Regions from separate parts of the Hyphomicrobium sp. B1 genome, predicted to be linked through region 1. Evidence: predicted binding sites of a transcription regulator. Region 1 holds the regulator's gene; the other holds the start of a gene.
The links. Region 1 encodes LexA, which represses DNA repair genes until DNA is damaged. Its sites were predicted from a motif close to TGTTCNNNNTGTGTTCNG; they were not measured.

Region 1 (9,693 bases):
CTCGCGACCCTGTTCTCAGGCTGTCACGGAGCGGATCGGTTCCGAGACTTCAAATGCCACGACCCAGCCGCGGAACCCGTCCGCTTCGTGCTTTATACTTGGTGCAACCGACTCTGCTCCGCAGAGCCGGCCGGTTGCACACGCCTGTGTCTTCGTTCTTTGAAATTGATGGCGCTAATGACGGCGTTCCGCGAGCCGGGCGCTATGCGAGGGGCTGCGCAAATCCGTGCGTCAATGCCCGCGCCAGGAGCCGTGCACGCCCGGAACGAAATGACGGCTCATGTTGCCGCCGGTGATGGCGTCGGTCACAAGCGTCCCGATTACGGTGACAATGACCCCAATGATGATTTGAGAAAACAAACCTCGCATTGTTCGCACGATGCTCCACCCCAACGGCAAAAGTATGAAACGCCCGGGTCGATAAACAGACATGCGACGTCTTTCCGTCGGTTCTTTGTTTGGTGCTGGCGTCTCCCAGATCATCTATGGACGATGGAAGAGATTGTCGGACTGATGGATGAAGTAGCGCCAAAGCCAGGACGCCCAAAGACGTATAAGAAGCGGATTGCCGCCTGAGAATTTGCCGCGATAGGATGCGAGTGTGAGGTTGGAAAACGTGTGAATTGATGCCAAAGATAGTCAGAGATGTTTTGGGTGCTTTATTTATCGGCCTTTTTTGTTCTCTGACCGTCTTTAGTTTGGGCGCCGTCTTCGGTGCGGACCAGCCACAACAACAACCCCAACCCTGCGCACAGTACTCACAGGAAGACAACAAGCGTTTGCTCGGCGAAACCTTTCGGGAGCGGCTGACGTCTGATCCGGTCGCGTTCTTCACTCTTTGGCTGACTGTTTTCACCGCCGTTCTCGCCATCTCTACCATAGGCCTTTGGATCGTCACTTGGCGCGCATCCGTCGCCCAAGCACGCGATATGGATCGATCGATTAAGGCGACCGCTGATTCCGCTGACGCCGCCAAAAAATCCGCCGAAGTCGCCGAAAGAAGCCTTCACGAATTGAATAGGGCGTTTGTCTTCTTCAAGCGGATTGCTTTTGAGGAAGAGTCTGGAAAGGGAATGAATGTCGTGGTCACGTGGGAGAACATCGGAAACACGCAAACTGTTCAGATGAGATCCGCCATAACTTGGCAAGCCTTTCCACCCGCCATTTGGTCTGGGTTCAATTATCCAAATGCCGCTCCAGGTGGCCCAAGCTCTATTGGACCAAAAGGCACCAGAACCATGCTCCCGGTGCTGATCCCAGAAGCTAACCTGCGTGAAGTGCTCGCTGGTAGAGCACGCATCCTTGCGTATGGCTGGACTGAATACGATGACATTTTCGCGCAAGTAGCCCATACGGATAGACATAGAACGGAGTTTTGCATGGAAGTTCTCGTGCGGCTCCAGCCTGGAGGCAGCGGGATGATCGTCAGCGATCGAACCCACACAGAGTACAACGGCGCTGAGCGCGAGTGCGGCCAGCGTTTTCGCGATGCGCAGAGACTGCGGCCCCGCCTTGCCGAGGCTGAAATCCTTGAACAGCCGGATACTTTGGTTGCAACCGCCACAACTGGACCGCGCCCCGAAACGACCGAAAACTAGCTTCTGGCGTTTGCGCCCTAATACCAGGGATTCACCTTCATGAATTCCGCTCAAGGCAACGACATCAGCGTATAGATGGAGGGCGGCCCAAGCCGCCAGTGCCCGCACGGCGCGCCCCCCTACACGCCCCCCCCCCCCAAATCATGATGCCATTCCCGCCATTTGCTGCTCTTCGGCACCACTGGCCGGAAAATTCAAACTGCGACACGACCTATTGACTTGCATGGGTTGCGGAACGAGACGAGAACGGTTAGGGTACATACACGATTTGTACTGTGAATGAGCGGGCGGTATTTCGGTGGTCAGCGTCTCAGCCCGCCGCGCTTGCCAGCCAGGAAAGGCTTGAGACGAACCGCTATGCTCACCGAAAAGCAGAAAGACCTCCTCCTCTTCATCCATGCGCGCATGCAGGAGCGCGGCGTGCCGCCCTCATTCGACGAGATGAAGGATGCGCTGGATCTCAGGTCGAAGTCCGGCATTCACCGGCTGATCACCGCTCTGGTGGAACGCGGGTTCATCCGCCGCTTGCCGCACCGGGCGCGGGCCATCGAAGTCATCAAGCTGCCGGACAATCAGGTTGGCTTGCCGTCCGCGGCACAGGGTGCCAGCACGGCCGCAGCACCGCAGCGGGGCTTCCAGCCAAGCGTGATCGAAGGCTCCGGTCCGCCGAAGACGAATGTGGCCACGCCGCCGCCGTCGCACGTCATTGACGCGCGGACGGTGTCGATCCCGGTCATGGGCCGCATCGCCGCCGGTACGCCGATCAGCGCCATTCAGAACCACACGCACGACATTGCGGTGCCACCCGACATCCTGACCAACGGCGAGCACTTTGCGCTGGAGGTCAAAGGCGATTCGATGATCGAGGCGGGCATCCATGACGGCGATACCGTCATCATCCGGCGCTGCAATACGGCGGAGAACGGCGATATCATCGTGGCGCTGGTCGAGGGCGAGGAAGCGACGCTGAAACGGCTGCGCAAGAAGGGCTCGACTATTGCGCTCGAAGCCGCGAACCCCGAATTCAAGACGCGGATTTTCGGACCCGACCAGATCGACATTCAGGGGCGCCTCGTCGGCTTGATGCGGCGGTATTGAGCGGCGGTTCGCCGCCATGCGTCGACCGAGCTAGAACGACGCGGCGCAGCGTCGATGGCTAACGACCGCTTTCGGCGTCCGGCTCAGTGAGATCTTCCGCTTCGAGTTCCGCCCCCTCACCCGGATCGACGTCGGCTGATGTGCGTGTTTCGGGTTCTGCTTCGGCCGTCCGGGCAGGTTCGGCAGCCGGGGCGCCCGCCGGGGGGGGCGGGGCCTGCAGAATACGGGGTTTCGGCAGCACTACCTGCTTTCGCTCCGGCGTCTCGCTCCAAGGTCGTTCGCCGCGATGGGCCGCGACCGTTTCAAGACGGATTTTGGGCTCCGGACTGTCGTTGCCGCGGTCGACGTAAAGGGCGTAAGCACCATTGCGCCAGCGATCGAAAACGTCGACGACCGTTCGCGGCACGGCGCAATTGCCGGGCTTGGGCGTATCGAGCACAAGCACGTCGGCGTTGAGGCAATCGTCGGTCACGGCAGCGGGATGGCGCGCGACCGCGACGGTCGCGCCTTTGACATGCGCGATGCAGCCGACAGCGTCGCAAGTAAAGCCTTCGCCGGTCTTGGCATCGCGCGCCGTTCGGGAATCGCCGTCGTATTCGAGCCAGCGGTCGAGGTCGTATTTCGTGCCCTTGCCCGGCATGGCGTCGAGCTTGCCCGAGTCATCGCGCACGGCGACAAGCAAACCTTTCTGTCCGACCAGAACATCAGGGCGCGGCATCCAAGGCGCAACAAGCAAACCGGCGCCGACAAGTGCAACGCCGAGAAGCCTGATCCGCGTCTGCCAAAGCAAAAACCAGATGCCGCCCGTGAGCATCAGCACGAAAGCCAGTTCAGGGATCGCTGGAATATGTCCGACAGCGCCCGGCAACGCGCCGACTTCGTTCGCACACCACGTCATGCCTTCGATGCCCCAGCCCATCAGCTTCAGGCCGAGCCATTCGAGGCCGAACGGCATCAGCACCATCGCGACGAGCGCCGCCGGCATGACGATCAGGTTGCAGATCGGAATGGCGATCATGTTCGCGAGCACGGCATACTGCTGGCTCTGGTGAAAATTATAGGCCGCGAACGGCGCGACCGCGACGCTTGCGATCAACGTCGAGGCGATGATCTCACCGAAGAAGACGACGACGCGCATGACGGGATGCGGCTTCTGCTCGCGATTGAACAGGCTGCTCAGAAATTCGTGCGAGGCGATCAGCGCGGTTACGGCGGCAAACGACATCTGAAAGCCCGCGTCGAGCAGGCTCTCGGGATAAGCCAACAGAATAAGGATCGCCGCGAGCGCGACGTTGCGCAACGCAAGCGCAGGGCGATCAATCAGCATGGCGCCGAAGATGATGAAGATCATCAGCGCCGAGCGCACGGTTGCGAACTGGCCTCCCGAAATCGCGAGATAGGCGACCGCGCTGATGATGCCGAGCGCAGCGGCGATCTTTTTGATCGGCATCGTCAAGGCGACACGCGGGATCGCAGCGAGGATCAGGCGGATCGAAAAGAAAACAGCGCCTGCTGCAATCACCATGTGCAGGCCGGAGATCGAGAGAATGTGAAACAGTCCGGAATTCTTGAACGCGTTGTTCGTCTCGGCACTGATGCCGCCGCGCTCGCCGGTGATGAGGGCAAGCGCGATTTCGCCGGTTTCGCCGGGAAGCGCCGCACGGATGCGCGCGGCGATTGCCTGGCGGATATTTTCAATGGAGCGGCGATACCACTGGACGATGCTATTGGGGTCGAGGTGGCCTTCGATCGTTGGCGCTGCGAATGCGTAGCCGACGCCGCCGACAGATTCGAACCAAGCGGTGCGCGCGTAATCGAAGCCGCCTGGAAGCGCTGGCTTTGCCGGCGGTGAGAGATTGGCTTTGATGCGGATCTTGTCGCCCGGTGCGGCGCGCGTTTTGGACGACATCGTGCGGATGCGCACGACGGCAGGCGTATCGGCTGCAGCGAGATTTGCGATTTTGGGGTTGGCAATCGTCAGTCGCTGGCCACGCGGCAGCTTGGCCTCGACCATTGTCACGGTGCCTGAGACTTCAACGCTGTGCAGCGCCTTGGTCAGAACGGGCGCGCGGACCGCTTCGACGCGCAGCTTGGCGATGCCAAAGCCCGCACCGATCAGAACCAGCGCCATCATCAGTGTCGCGGCGAGCGTGCCGGAGCGCACTGTCAGGCGCAAAATCACGGCGAGTGCCAGCGGCGCGAACGCTACGATCAGCGCCGGCTCCATTGGGAGCGCGAAATAGGCGGCAATTCCGGCACCGAGGCAAACGGGCGCCCAAAGGAAAAAGCTCTGCCGTTCAGCTTCAAACAACAGGGCAGCGCGGCTCATGCCGTGGTCGGCATAGCCTGGAAATGCGACGTCCGGTCCCCGCGCTTCGACCGACATGCCCTGTCCATGACGCATCGGGAACGGGAATTTTCCGCCCCCTTAACTTGTCCCATCTCACATGCTACGAGCGGAGCCTCAATCCCTCAATGGCAGACAGAACAAAAGGTCCAAAGGCCGAGACCATGACACCCAGCGCGCCCATCGTTCGATTTGCACCCTCGCCCACCGGATTTCTCCATATCGGCGGCGCACGGACGGCGCTATTCAACTGGCTTTATGCGCGTGGGCGTGGCGGCCGCTTTTTGCTGCGCATCGAAGATACGGACCGGGAACGCAACAACGAGGCGGCGGTCGCGGCGATCCTCGATGGCGTCAAGTGGCTTAGCCTCGACTGGGACGGCGATGTGATTTCGCAGTTCTCGCGCGCCGACCGGCATCGCGAGGTGGCGAACGAGCTGCTGGCGCGCGGCGCCGCCTATTACTGCTATTCTTCGCCCGCCGAGATCGAAGCGGCACGTGAGAAAGCCAAAGCCGAGGGGCGACCGCAGATTTTCCTGTCGCCCTGGCGCGACCGCGATCCGAGTGACGCACCGAAGGACGTAAAGCCCGCTGTCCGCCTCAAGGCACCGCGCGACGGCGAGACGATCGTCAACGATCACGTGCAGGGACGCGTTGCCTTTCCGAATAAGGATCTCGATGATCTGATTATCCTCAGATCGGATGGCAACCCGACGTACAATCTCGCGGTCGTAGTCGACGATCACGACATGGAAATCACGCACGTCATTCGCGGCGCCGATCACCTGACCAACTCGGCGCGGCAGACACAAATCTACAATGGCATGGGCTGGACGGTGCCCGATTTTGCGCACGTGCCGCTCATTCACGGCGCGGACGGCGCGAAACTTTCGAAGCGTCATGGCGCACAGGGCGTCGAAGAATATCGCGACATGGGCTATCTGCCGGTGGCGTTGCGCAATTATCTCGTCCGCCTCGGTTGGAGCCACGGCGACGACGAGATTATTTCGACGGAGGACCTGATCCGCTGGTTCGACATCGATAACATCAACAAGAGTGCGGCGCGGCTCGACTTTAAGAAGCTCGACGATCTCAATGGCCATTACATTCGCGCGGCCTCCGACGATGAGTTGGCTGCGCACGTGCGCGGAATGCTGCCGCACCTGAATTTTTCAGCGCTTGCCGAGATCGCGCCGGACCCAAAGGCTCCGCCGCGATCCGACGTCGCTCTCGCGCGCGAAGTGCTGCGCCAGCTTCCGGCCGTGCAGTCGGGAAAAGACCTGGCGGATCTCTTTGCGGCGAAAGGCTGGGAGACGTTCACGCGCGCAATTCCGTCGCTGAAAGAACGCTCGAAGACGCTCGCCGAGTTGGTTGGCGGCGCATTGTTCATTGTCGCTCAGCGTCCGCTGAAGCTCGAAGACAAGGCAGCGAAGCTTTTGAATGCAGAGGGCCGGGCTTCGAACGCCGAAGTGGTCAAGCTGCTCTCGGAGGTTTCCGCGGAGCAATGGACCTCGGCGTTGCTCGAAGCCAAGGTGAAGTCCTACGTCGAAGAGAAAGCGTTAAAGCTCGGCAACGTCGCGCAACCGCTGCGCGCGGCGCTGACGGGGCGCGCAGTCTCGCCGCCGGTCTTCGACGTCCTTGAAGTGCTGGGACGCGACGAAAGTCTAGGCCGGATTGCCGATACCGCAGCGTAAACGCTAATTTCCGGCTTCGAATGCGATCCTCGGGCTTGTTCCGAAGATCGACGGGAAACTAGCGAGCGGCCGCACTGTATCATCGGCTTTGCCTTTCAGGATGACCGTATCAGACGGACTGTATCCGGGCTGTTTTCAGCATTCATATCCCACTTAACGATCTCTTGCCGCACCGCAAAAAATCCGGTAAATCCTGGTTTGCCGATTGCTTCTGTGAAGGCCGCCGAACGTTCTCCAGGGTCCTTAAGCATACGGGCCCACCCGTCGGGGAATGCGATAGTTACTTCAGGCGTCGGTAGTGTCTTCCCCGGGGCGAGGTGGCGATCATGAACATCCACGACAAGGCGGCGAAGGGCACAGCGAAGCCCAGCGCAACATTGACGGTCGAGAACAAGCAGGTCGAGCTTTCGGTTCGCTCCGGCACCATCGGCCCGGACGTCATCGACGTCGGCAATCTCTACAAAGAGACAGGCTGCTTCACGTACGACCCCGGCTTCACGTCGACGGCGAACTGCAAAAGCTCGATCACGTATATCGACGGTGACAAGGGCGAATTGCTCTATCGCGGCTATCCGATCGACCAGCTCGCCGAGAACACGAATTTCCTCGCGGTCTGCTACCTGCTGCTTTACGGGGAGCTGCCGACGAACGCCGAGTTCATCAACTTCCGCAAGACGATCACGAACCATACGATGGTTCACGAACAGATGACGCGGTTCTTCACCGGCTACCGGCGCGACGCGCATCCGATGGCGGTGATGGTCGGCACGGTCGGCGCGCTGTCGTCATTCTATCACGACTCGACCGACATCAACGATCCGGCGCAGCGCGAGGTCGCGAGCCAGCGCATGATCGCCAAGATGCCGACGATCGCGGCAATGGCCTACAAATATTCGATGGGCCAGCCCTTCATCTATCCGCGCAACGATCTCGATTACACGTCGAACTTCCTGCAGATGTGCTTCGCCGTTCCATGCGAGCCCTACATCGTCAATCCGATCATCTCGCGCGCGCTCGATCGCATCTTCATCCTGCACGCCGACCATGAGCAGAATGCTTCGACCTCGACAGTTCGCCTTGCGGGCTCGTCCGGCGCCAATCCATTTGCCTGCATCTCGGCGGGCATCGCCTGTCTTTGGGGTCCGGCACATGGCGGCGCCAACGAAGCCGCGCTCAACATGCTGAAAGAGATCGGCACGGTTGATCGCGTTCCCGAGTACGTGAAGAAGGCGAAGGATAAGACATCGGGCTTCCGCCTCATGGGCTTCGGCCATCGCGTCTACAAGAACTACGATCCGCGCGCCAAGGTGATGCAGAAGACCTGCCACGAGGTGCTCGATGCGCTCGGCCACAAGGACGATCCGCTCTTGAAGGTCGCAATCGAGCTTGAGCGCATTGCGCTGCAGGATGAGTACTTCATTGAGAAGAAGCTCTATCCGAACATCGACTTCTATTCGGGCATCACTCTGCGCGCGATGGGCTTCCCGGTCGACATGTTCACGGTGCTGTTCGCCGTGGCTCGCACCGTGGGCTGGATCGCGCAGTGGAAAGAAATGATCGAAGATCCGGAGCAGCGCATCGGCCGTCCGCGCCAGCTCTACATCGGTCCGGCACGCCGCGATTTTCCGGCGGCCTAAGCCTTCACGACAGACAGAACAACATCGGCCGCCGCCTCGCTTGGACTTGAGGCGGCGAGCTGCATTTTGGCAGGCGCCAGCGAGAGGCCTTCGAGCTGGGCTGCGCGTTCAGGTGTTTCGCCGAACAACGGTTTCAGCGCGGCTTCGAGATTTTCCGCCGTGCAGGCCTCCTGTAGAAATTCCGGATAGACGTTCTTACCGATGACGAGGTTTGCCAGCACGACGCTCGGCACCTTCAGCAGGAAGCGCAGGTTCGCGATCACTTTATCGACTTTGTAGGCGACGACCGCGGGCGTCTGCGCGAGCGCCAGTTCGAGCGTCACCGTACCGGAAGCGGCGAGCGCGGCGCGGGCCAATCGCATCGCGGCGTATTTGTCGTCGCTCTCAACGATGTGCGGACGCGGCGTCCAGTTTGCGGTTTTTTCCACGATGCGGTCGCGGACGTGGCGCACCGCTGGAATAACGACTTCGATCGGTCCGATAGCACCGGCCAGCTGCGACACCGCTTCTCCGAAGACGTCGATCAGGCGCTCGACCTCGGATGTTCGGCTGCCGGGAAGAACGAGAAGGACCGGGCGCGTCGGATCGAGATGCAAGCGCGCGGAAAGAGCCGCGGCGTCGGCGTTCTGGATTTCGGCAAGCTTTTCGATCAGCGGATGGCCGACATAGGTGCATGCAGGTCCGCCGAGACGCGCGTGCGCTTCCGGCTCGAACGGCAGCAGTGCCAAGATATGATCGACATACGGGCGCATCTTTTTTGCGCGTCCGGGACGCCAAGCCCAAACGCTCGGGCTGACGTAGTCGACAATCGGGATCTGCGGTGCGCGCTTCCTGATGCGCTTTGCGATTGGGTGCGTGAACTCCGGGCTGTCGATGATGACGACGAGATCAGGCGCGAAGCGAAGCGCGGCATCGACCGTCTGATAGACGCGGCGCACGATGCGCGGCAGCTTCGGCAGGATCGACAGCGGCCCCATGACCGCGACGTCTTCGATCGAGAAGAGCGACGAGAAACCCTCGCGCGCCATATCTTGCCCGCCGACACCGGCAAAGGTGATGTCGCCCGCATATCGCTTCTTCAGCGCATGGATCAGCTTGCCGCCAAGTGCGTCGCCGGAATGCTCACCCGCGACGACAAAAATCTTTAACGGTCGCGATGTGGATTGCGATGTCATCGTTCGAGCCGTGCCTCGTGCGGTTGCCGGTGCTGCAGTCGTTGCGACGAACATCGCTAATTCGTTTGCCGCCGTGATGACAGGCGGAGAGATTACTGCTTCGGTTGCGACGACGCCGAGAAGATGCGCGGCGTTGGCGACCTT
Region 2 (9,693 bases), 860 kb from region 1:
ACGCGCCGGTCCAGAAGTGGAACCGCGGCGGCTGCTCCGGATACGTCCCGCTGATGCTCACCTGCAGCGCTTCGTCACCGCTCTGACGACGCGCCCGGAAATCGGCAAGCTGAATAATTTCGGCACTCATTACGCATGACCCCTGATCGGCGACTGTCGCCGAATATTGCTCTTGAGACCGTGATACCCCGCATCCCCGTGAAAAATGGTGAACTTTGGTTCGAAAATTTGACGTGCTCGCCCTGATCGCGCCTCGATGGTCAATGAGGTGTTGAGAACAGGAAGAATTGCAAACACTCTGCCTGAGCAGAGAGGCGTTTCGCGCGCAATTCTGAATAGGCGTTAGCGAATACGCAGCGCACCATTCCGGTGCGCGCAAAAAAGTCGTTCCGACATCGTTAATTCTGACGGCTTTAGCCGCAGCGCGAATAATCGCAATTCGTGCACGTCCAGCAGCCCTCGATATGGCGAAGCGCCCGTTCGCCGCACTTCGGGCAAATTCGCGCCACCGCCACCTGTGATGCCGTGCCATCACGCGCCGCTGTCTGCGGCCCGCTGCCCAATCGTTCGATGGCCGCAACGGGTAGGTGCGCAGGTTTGGCGTCGCTGCCTTCGGCATCTTCGCGCGTGAGGAAACCGATGTGCAGCATATGCTGTTCGATGACGTTACCGATGGCGGCCAGCAGGCTCGGCACGTAGCGGCCACCCATCCAGCGCCCGCCTTCGGGATCGAACACCGCCTTTAACTCTTCAGCAACGAACGAAACATCGCCGCCGCGGCGGAATACGGCGCTGACCATGCGCGTCAGCGCCACCGTCCAGGCGTAGTGTTCGAGGTTCTTCGTATTGATGAAGATCTCGAACGGCCGCCGTCGCCCGTCGCGAACGATATCGTTGATCGTGACATAGAGCGCATGCGCGCTCGCCGGCCATTTGATCTTGTACGTTATGCCTTCGAGCGCTGCGTCGCGTTCAAGTGGCTTCGTCATGTAGACGACGTCACCGAATTTCGCCGGGTCTTCCGAAGCACTGACGCTGGAGGTCGGCGCGGGTTTCGCATCGTTTACCCCTTCCGCTTTGGACAGCACCGCGCCCGTGACTGCATTCGGCCGATAGGTCGTGCAACCCTTGAGGCCAAGCGCAAACGCTTCCGCATAGATATCCCGGAAGTCTTCGAAGGATATGGCTTCAGGCGTGTTGATCGTCTTCGAGATGGCGCTGTCGACGTAGGGCTGCATCTCTGCCTGCATCGCCACGTGTTCGGCGGGCGACAATGTTTCAGTCGTCACGAACGCATGCGTCAGTGGCGCATTCTCGCCGAACTGGGCGCGGAACTCGTGGTAAGCGTAATCCTCGACGGTTTCTTCGCTCGCCGTCGCACCATCGCCGAGGATGCGCCGCCGGTAGACGAAATCAAACACAGGTTCGATGCCGCTAGAAACATTGCCCGCGAGCAGCGAGATCGTGCCGGTCGGCGCGATCGAGGTCAGGCAGCCGTTGCGGATGCCATTGGCCGCAATCGCCGCGCGCACGTCACCGTCCAGACGCTCGACATTGGGCCGGGCGAGAAAAGCGTTGGCGTCGTACAGCGGAAACACGCCTTTCTCAGCGGCCAGCGCTGCACTGGCGCGATAGGCGGCATTCTGGATAATCGCCATCCATTCGGCCGCCTTCTCGCGAGCAGCCAAGCTGCCATACGAAAGGCCGAGGAAGATCAGCGCATCTGCAAGCCCCGTGATGCCGAGGCCGATGCGCCGTTTCGCGCGCGCCTCTTGCGCCTGGGCTTCGAGCGGATAGCGCGAGATGTCGATAACGTTGTCGAGAAAGCGAACGGCGGTTGCAACGCGGGCTTCGAGCTTTTGGTGATTGACGTGCGCGTCCGGCGAGAATGGTTTCTCCACGAAACGGGCAAGATTGATCGAACCGAGAAGGCACGCCCCATAAGGCGGCAGCGGCTGCTCACCGCACGGGTTCGTCGCCGAGATCGTCTCGCAATAAGCAAGATTGTTGGCCGCGTTTATCCGGTCGATGAAAATGACGCCGGGCTCTGCGTAATCATACGTCGCCCGCATGATCTTGTCCCAGAGGCCCTTGGCGTCGATCGTCTTGTAGACCTTGCCTTCGAACACGAGTTCCCAAGGCGAGCCGCGTTTCACGGCCTCCATGAAGGCATCGGTCACGAGAACCGAAAGATTGAAATTCCTGAGCCGCAGCGGATCGGATTTCGCTGCGACGAAAGCTTCGATGTCGGGATGATCGCAGCGTAGTGTCGCCATCATCGCGCCGCGGCGCTGGCCCGCCGACATGATCGTGCGGCACATGGCGTCCCAGACGTCCATAAAGCTGACCGGTCCCGACGCGTCTGCGCCGATGCTTTTGACGGTTGCGCCGCGGGGACGAAGCGTCGAGAAATCATGCCCGATGCCGCCACCGGCCTGCATCGTCAGCGCGGCTTCTTTAACGCTTTCGAAAATGCCGGAAAGATCATCAGGGATTGCGCCGAGAACGAAGCAATTGAAGAGCGTAACGTTGCGGTCCGTACCGGCCCCGGCCAGGATGCGACCGGCCGGCTGAAAGCCGAAATCGGCCATCGCATCGTAAAAGGCAACGCCCCACTTCGCTTGCGTGGCTTCGTCGGTTTCCGCCGATGCTGCAGCCTTGGCCACGCGCCGGAAGGTGTCTTCGATCGTCTCATCGCCAGCCGCTGTCGGCGACCCGGCAAAGCGGTACTTGCGCCGCCAAATGGCGTCGGAAATCGCGGGCAGAGCTGATAAAATCGCAGACATCGGGGACACCGGGATATAGGCGTTGCCAACCAATCTTCAATGCATGTTCACTATATGTTCCCGAGCTTGGCAAGTCAATCGCTCAAATAATATAACCGCGGCCGAAGACAGCCGCGGTCCCATCTTTGGAATCGTTGCGCGCCCAACGAGGCGAGCCGACCTTAGTCTTTCATTTTGCGGTAGACGATGGCGCCGACGCTGATGAGCAAGGCGACAGCCGTGAGGCTAGCCGGCCCATCGATCTCGGGCGCAGGAGCCGGACCACCGCCGCCTCCGCCACCGCCGCCAAAGCACCACGGACCAATGCAGAAGGCGAACGCGCTGTTAGCCCAGAGCATCGCGACAGCAAACGTCGCGAGAGCTGCTTTGATTTTCAACATACGCACTCCTCAAAAATAAAACTCCCCGCCAGACCATTAGAAAGCATTTGCTTCCAATTGTAATGGTTAGCGGAAAAACAATTGGTCGTATGGTAACCACCGCCTTCGATGGGCCTGGAATTTGCGGTCAACGGCAATTGAAAAAGCCCGCCGATCTGGCGGGCTTTGCGGCGAGCGTTTATCTCGGGAAGGCTGATCGCCTCAAAGTTTGCAGAGCGTCGCTTCGCCGTAGCACGAATAGCCGATCGCCTCCGAGTTGCACTTATAGTGGCGGGGACCGAACGAATATCCCGGCGTGCCGTTGCCCGAAACCCAGGTGAAGTAAATGTTCCAGTCGGTCGCTTGCAGAAGCGCGGCATCGACCTGGAAATGTGCAAGCCCTTCCGTGAGCGCAACGCCCTGGGCGGCTTTCTTGAAACACTGCTTGGCTTCGGCCGGAGCGGCGGCCATAGCGACGCCTCCGACGGCAAGAATGGCCCACATCAACCGGGCGGAAGTACGCATTGGATGGCTCCATGATTGCTGAAACGATCAGACGTAAGATCTGCCACAGCGATGCGAACACCGTGCATAACAAAGCGCAACCACACCGACGATTTTCACCGCGTTGCGGCATCGGCACATCAGGCGGTTGGATAAAATGTGGAAAACCTATGCGGCTTGAGCCGAATTCTGCGTCTTCGCCAGGGGCGGCGGCGAGGGACCACGTGCCGCTTCCTCAATAAGTCGCATGCTCGCGGTTTCGATGGCCGTCTCGATTTTTTTGCGAAACTCCGCGCGTGGTAATCCCGGTGGCAGCGGCGGCAGGAATTCCACGACGATGGTGCCCGGATAGCGCCAAAGACTGCGGCGCGGCCAGAACAGCCCGGAATTGAGCGCCAGCGGCACGGTGACGACGCCGAGTGCTTCATAAAGAGCTACGTAGCCGGGCTTATAGTCGGGCGGTGCACCCGGAATGGTCCGTGTCCCCTCCGGGAAAATCACGACCTCGCGGCCGATGCTGATCCGCTGCCGGGCGTCCCGGATGAGGGCTTTGAGCGCCGCCGAGGCTTTCTCGCGCTTAACCAGGATGTGCTCGAACTTGATGCAAAACCAGCCGTAGAACGGAATCCACTTCAACTCGTCTTTCAACACGATCGCCGGATCGCGAAAAAGCGAGATGAGCCCGAACGTGTCCCACGCCGATTGATGCTTTGAAATGACGAGGCAGCCCGTCTTCGGCAGATTTTCATGTCCACGAACTTCGAGTTTTGTGCCGCAGATGAGGCGCAGCAGCCAGACGCAGGTGCGGCCGTGAACTTCGAGACCTTTCATCGCCCATGGCCTTGGCCCGATGAGCAACCACGAGCCGAGCACGAGATAGAGCGCCGTCACGACGTAGAACACGACGAAATAGACCAGCGATCTGACGATAACCAAAGCGCCTGGCCCGGCTGCTACTGAATTAGCCATCGGCGCGCTTATCCGGCATGATCGCAACAGACCGCCCGTCGCTCCAGTTCATGATCCTCTGCGCGGTAAGGCGGGCGACGGCGGGAAGAAACTTTAAATATTCCGAAATGAGCACGCGCGTCGTGGTCGGATGCAGCCACCAGGCGGTTTCCGGAAACCGCCGCGGCGTTACTGCATAGGGAAGCAGCGTCACGCCCGGCATGGCGAGCGCCAGCTCGGCGAGACTGCGGGGCATGTGGTAGCGTGACGTCACGATGATCAATCTCGTATAGCCGTTCGAGTTGGCCCAGGTTCGGGTTTCGTCGGCGTTGCCGACCGTGTCGAGCGCTTCATAGCCGAGATCGACGCAACAATTGAAGATCTGCTTATCGATGCCGAGCAGCCGCTGCATCTCTTCGCGGCTGACCTTGCGGTTGACGCCGGAAATCAGCATCCGCTTGGCGCGGCCCTCGCTCATGAGCTTGGCGCCGGCCTCGATGCGATTGTCGCCGCCCGTCAGCACCACGATGCCGTCGGCCTTGTCCCAGCCCGTTGCGTCGTCACGCGTCACGGAAACCGCAAACAGCACGAACCCGAACACGAGCGCAGCCGCGCCGAGCGCCAGCATCAAAACGAAGGCCTTAGAAATCCTTGTCATGGTTGGAATGCTGGTTCGATCTCGCGCGCCGGCCTGCTGCTTGCCAAGGCGTTGGACTCTAGCCGATTTCGGACCGGATAGGCAGCCGTCTCCTCCGGCTGAGCCTGACGCTGTGCCAAGCAAATCACGGTAGTTCCCCCTGCAGATGTCTTATCGGACGGCGGCTAGTGCTTGCCGTTCAGGATGCGATAGACGCCGACGCGCGACGTCACCATGCATAGCCCCGCAATGGTGACGACGACAAACCCCAAAATGACGTAACCGAGCGCGTCGAGCGCGCCGGTCCCCATCAGCCTCTGCATCTCGACGGCGCTGACGGCCCCCCCGCCGAGCAGCTCCGTGATGGCCGGCATGCTCATGAAGACCAGCATGGCGAACGCGGCCCCGACGATGCCGGCCTTGATGCCGAGACGCAGGAAGTGCTTCTCGAATTCGCGGGCAATGAACTTGTCGGTGGCGCCGACGAAGTGCAGCACTTCGACGATTTCCCGGTTGGACGCCATGGCGCTGCGCGTTGCCGAGACGATGATCGCCGTCGTCGCTGCGCCGACCAGCGCCAGGATTGCCAGGCCGCCGAGCGCAAACGACCGCGTCACTGCCCGAATCTGTTGCTGCCAACGGCGATGGTCGTCGAGCGATGCGCCCTTGAAAGTCTTACCAAGGTCGTCGCTGATCTGACGGAAATCGGGCGGATCGGTGCGGTCGATCTCAACGGCGATCAGCCGCGGCACCGGCAACGCCTTGAGCGCATCCGAAGAGCCGAGCCACGGCTGCAGCAGGGCCGCCGACTGATCGAGGCTCAAGGGATTGACGTTGGCGATCCCTCGCTGCTTGCGCAGGAAGGTAACGACGTCGGAAACCGTTCGGTCGATATTGCCGGTCTCTTGCGGCACAACTTGCACCGTTACCTCGCTCGCGATGTCGCTGAGCCAGGCGTCGGACGATTCCTTGATCATCCAGACGGCGCCCGCGGTGAGACAGGCGAGAAAACACATGATCGCAATGACGAGCGTCAGCGAGCGTCCCGTGACCGAGCCGGGCGGGACGACCGGTGCCGTGACCTTCATTTTGCGTCCACGGTCGCGATCGCGGGACGGCGGCTTGAGATCGTGCGGCGTGTCTTCCGGAGTGATTGTGCGGTCAGCATGGAAAGCCGGATAACCGCCCGTATGTGCGGGCAGCCCCGTCACCGGTTCGTCATAAGGATCGTAGCCCGGCAGCGGCATCGCTGGGTCGGCCCGTCCGGTGAAGCGGCTAGATGATCCGGACATGGCCCTTATGCACCTCGATACGCGGCGCCTTGAACTGCCGCATGAGCTGATGATCGTGCGTCGCAATGACGACGGAGGTTCCAAGCCGGTTGAGCTCGACGAAGAGGCGTAGCAGACGGCGCGCCATTTGCGGGTCGACGTTGCCCGTCGGCTCGTCCGCCAGCAGCACCTCGGGCTTGCCGATAACGGCCCGCGCGATGGCGGCCCGCTGTTTCTCACCGCCTGACAGCACGGACGGGTTCGCATACATCCTGTCGCCGAGGCCCACCCACTGCAAAAGGTCTGTCACATCTTCCCGGTAGTCGGAGGGTTTCTTACCGATCACCTGCAGCGGCAACGCGACGTTCTCCCACACCGTCAAATGGTCTAAGAGGCGGAAATCCTGGAAAACGATGCCGATACGCCGCCGCATCTCGGCGCGCATCTGCGACTTCACCCGGGTGACGTCCTCGCTGAACATGCGCAGCTCGCCGCGCGTTGGATGCAACGACATAAACATCAGGCGCAGGAGAGAGGTCTTCCCCGCTCCCGATTCACCATGCAGAAAGTGGAAGGATCCGGGCCGCAGATGAAACGTCACATCTGACAGCACCTCTGGCCCGCCCTCGTATTTCAGTCCGACATTCGTCAAGCGAATCAAGAGGTACTCGCCTTGATAGTGGATATTTTGGGCTCTTTACGGGTCTCCGCGTCTATAGACACCTCGAAGACACAATGATCAATCGATTACGATTGTGGCGTGGTCGTGTACACAGGAACCTTTCCGGTCAGTGGACCCCGGCCGCCGCGAGTTGCAGGATAACGACATGCGCGATTTAGACATCTCTCCGACCATCGAAACGATCTTTTCAGCCGAGGATATTCAGGTCCGCCTGCGCGTGCTCGCCGCCGAGATCGCGGCCAAACAGCCGGAAAATCTGTTGGTCGTTCCTATCCTCAAGGGCAGTTTCGTTTTCGCCGCCGATCTGATCCGGGCGCTCCACGCAGCCGGACTGGCGCCTGAGGTAGATTTCTTGACGCTGTCCAGTTATCGCAAAAGCCGGGTTTCCTCCGGCCAGGTCTCCATTCTGCGCGACCTCGACCTCGACGTTGAGAACCGCCACGTCATCCTGATCGACGATGTGCTCGATTCCGGCCGCACTCTCGCTTTTGCCAAGGATCTGATCGCCGCTCGAGGCGCCAATCTCATTCAAACCTGCGTTTTGCTCGACAAGAAGGCCCCTCGCGCCGTATCGATCGAGCCGGACTATTGCGCTTTCGAGTGTCCCGACGTGTTCGTGGTCGGGTACGGCATGGACGTCGCGCATCGCTATCGTGAGTTGCCTTTCGTCGGCCGCATTGTCGACTAGGGCTACGCGCACCTGGTTCGGGAGAGGGAAGGGGCGGCATGGCAACGATCCTGCTTGCTGACGACGATGCGGCTGTGCGGGACCTCGTTCGCCGCGCGCTGACGTCCGACGGTCATAAGGTGCAAGTCACGCAAGACGGTCTGGAGGCGCTCGATATTCTCGGAACCTCGGCGTCGGGCATCGATATCCTGATCTCCGACGTCGATATGCCTCAGCTCGATGGCATATCGCTGGCCGAACAGGCATTGGCGCTGAAACCGAGCCTCGCCATCGTCCTGATGTCTGGCTTTTCCGATCAGCTGGAACGCGCCGCACGCCTGCGCGCACGCAAGCTGCTGTCGATCACGAAGCCGTTCACGCTCGATCAGATCAAGCAGATCGTCCGGACAGTCCTGAGCTGAGAACTCTGTCGCCCTGCGGCTTGACCAGTCGCGTCAGCCAAAGTGTCGCCAGCGCGAGCATAACAAACGCCAGGGCGAACCACGATGAAGCCGCAGCAAGGCCCGCGGCTGCCGCCCAGAACACCGACGAAAACGCTTCCGAAAACGTCGCGATCTTGGTTGCCGTCTGACGGCGGCGGAACTGGGCGCGCCGCGCTGTGCTCTTGAACCAGAGCTGGATGACGATTGCCGAAACGCTGGCTGCCGTGATGGCTGCCGCCGTCGCAACGGCGCCGGATAGCGACAGATACGCCATGCCGAGAACGAACGGCACCGCGACGCAGCCGATGACGAGGAGGACCGCTTCGATTTTGGCGCGGATCGCCGTGGTCGAAACAACCGGCGCTGTTGCGATGAGGTCAGGCGCGTCTTCGCCCGAGATGGTCAGCCACGCGAGGCCACCCGAAAGCTGGCCGAACGCCATGACCAGGACCGGCGCCAGAATGACCGCGCCGTGCGTGTCTGTGCCCATGTCGCGCCAAAGAAGAAGCGCCGGGGGAATGAGATAGAGGACCTGCATCAGCGTCTGCGATAACAGCCAAGGATCGCGCGCCAGCAGAATGAGTTCCTTGCGCCGAAGGGCGCTGACGCTCGAAGCGGCGCGGAATGACTTTCGGCTTGATCGGCGTTCGCTCTGATCCGTGCTGACGCCTGAAGCCGCAATCGCGTTCGCGCTGAATTGCGGCGAGAAAACAATGATGACGAGCGCCAGGAATGCGGCCCCCGCCGCGATGATGGCAACCGCAGCGTTGACGTCTCCGAGCGCGGCCCTGGCCGGCATCCAGATGAGATTGTCGAGCGCGGGAGCGGCGCGGCTCACGGCCTCGGAGTTCAGCACTGAGAAGCGCGATAACCGGCCGTAGGCGAAAACAGCCGCAGCTTGCAAGCCGATCAAAAGCGTCGCGCCGACGACCGCTGCAATGATCTGCGCGATGAAGCGCGTCTTTTGCGCTCCTGCAACTCGAAAAAGGCCGAGTGTGACGAGCACGGCGAGGCCTGTTGCGAAGGCGCTCAATCCGGCGATCACGGCATAAGCCGAAAGCCACCGCGGGCCGCCGATCCAGGCGGCAACGTTGATCGCGGGCGCAATCATCGCTGCCGTCATAATCGTGCCGGTGATCGCGATCGAACAGATGCGCACAGCAAACAGGTTTCGCGACGATGCGGGCGACGACAAAATGAGATCGAGATCGGAGCGCGCATAAAATGCTCGCGTCACCTGCTCGACCGCCTGAGACAGCATCATCGAAAACGTCAATAGGATCGACGCCGTAAGCGTAATGAGCGTGCTCTTGCTGGCGAGATCGGCACCCGTGAGCACATGCGACAGAACGATATAAGCAAGCACGTGCAAGGCCGCGATGATAACGACCACGCC

Region 2: RLW55_RS08015 (adenosylcobalamin-dependent ribonucleoside-diphosphate reductase) is a predicted target of LexA. The motif match lies at 2,831-2,848, and genes of this name have one in related genera.

The regions. Positions count from the first base shown of each region.
Region 1 covers NZ_CP134871.1:2,513,365-2,523,057, reverse strand. The annotation lists gene RLW55_RS12075 (hypothetical protein) at 232-369, opposite strand; gene RLW55_RS12070 (hypothetical protein) at 627-1,598, shown strand; gene lexA (transcriptional repressor LexA) at 1,956-2,696, shown strand; gene RLW55_RS12060 (ComEC/Rec2 family competence protein) at 2,755-5,100, opposite strand; gene gltX (glutamate--tRNA ligase) at 5,172-6,737, shown strand; gene gltA (citrate synthase) at 7,064-8,374, shown strand; gene lpxB (lipid-A-disaccharide synthase) at 8,371-9,549, opposite strand.
Region 2 covers NZ_CP134871.1:1,648,757-1,658,449, forward strand. The annotation lists gene RLW55_RS08010 (hypothetical protein) at 1-130, opposite strand, end outside; gene RLW55_RS08015 (adenosylcobalamin-dependent ribonucleoside-diphosphate reductase) at 414-2,786, opposite strand; gene RLW55_RS08020 (hypothetical protein) at 2,948-3,166, opposite strand; gene RLW55_RS08025 (hypothetical protein) at 3,368-3,670, opposite strand; gene RLW55_RS08030 (lysophospholipid acyltransferase family protein) at 3,818-4,618, opposite strand; gene RLW55_RS08035 (YdcF family protein) at 4,611-5,255, opposite strand; gene RLW55_RS08040 (cell division protein FtsX) at 5,420-6,526, opposite strand; gene ftsE (cell division ATP-binding protein FtsE) at 6,510-7,166, opposite strand; gene hpt (hypoxanthine phosphoribosyltransferase) at 7,333-7,875, shown strand; gene RLW55_RS08055 (response regulator) at 7,914-8,276, shown strand; gene RLW55_RS08060 (permease) at 8,245-9,693, opposite strand, start outside.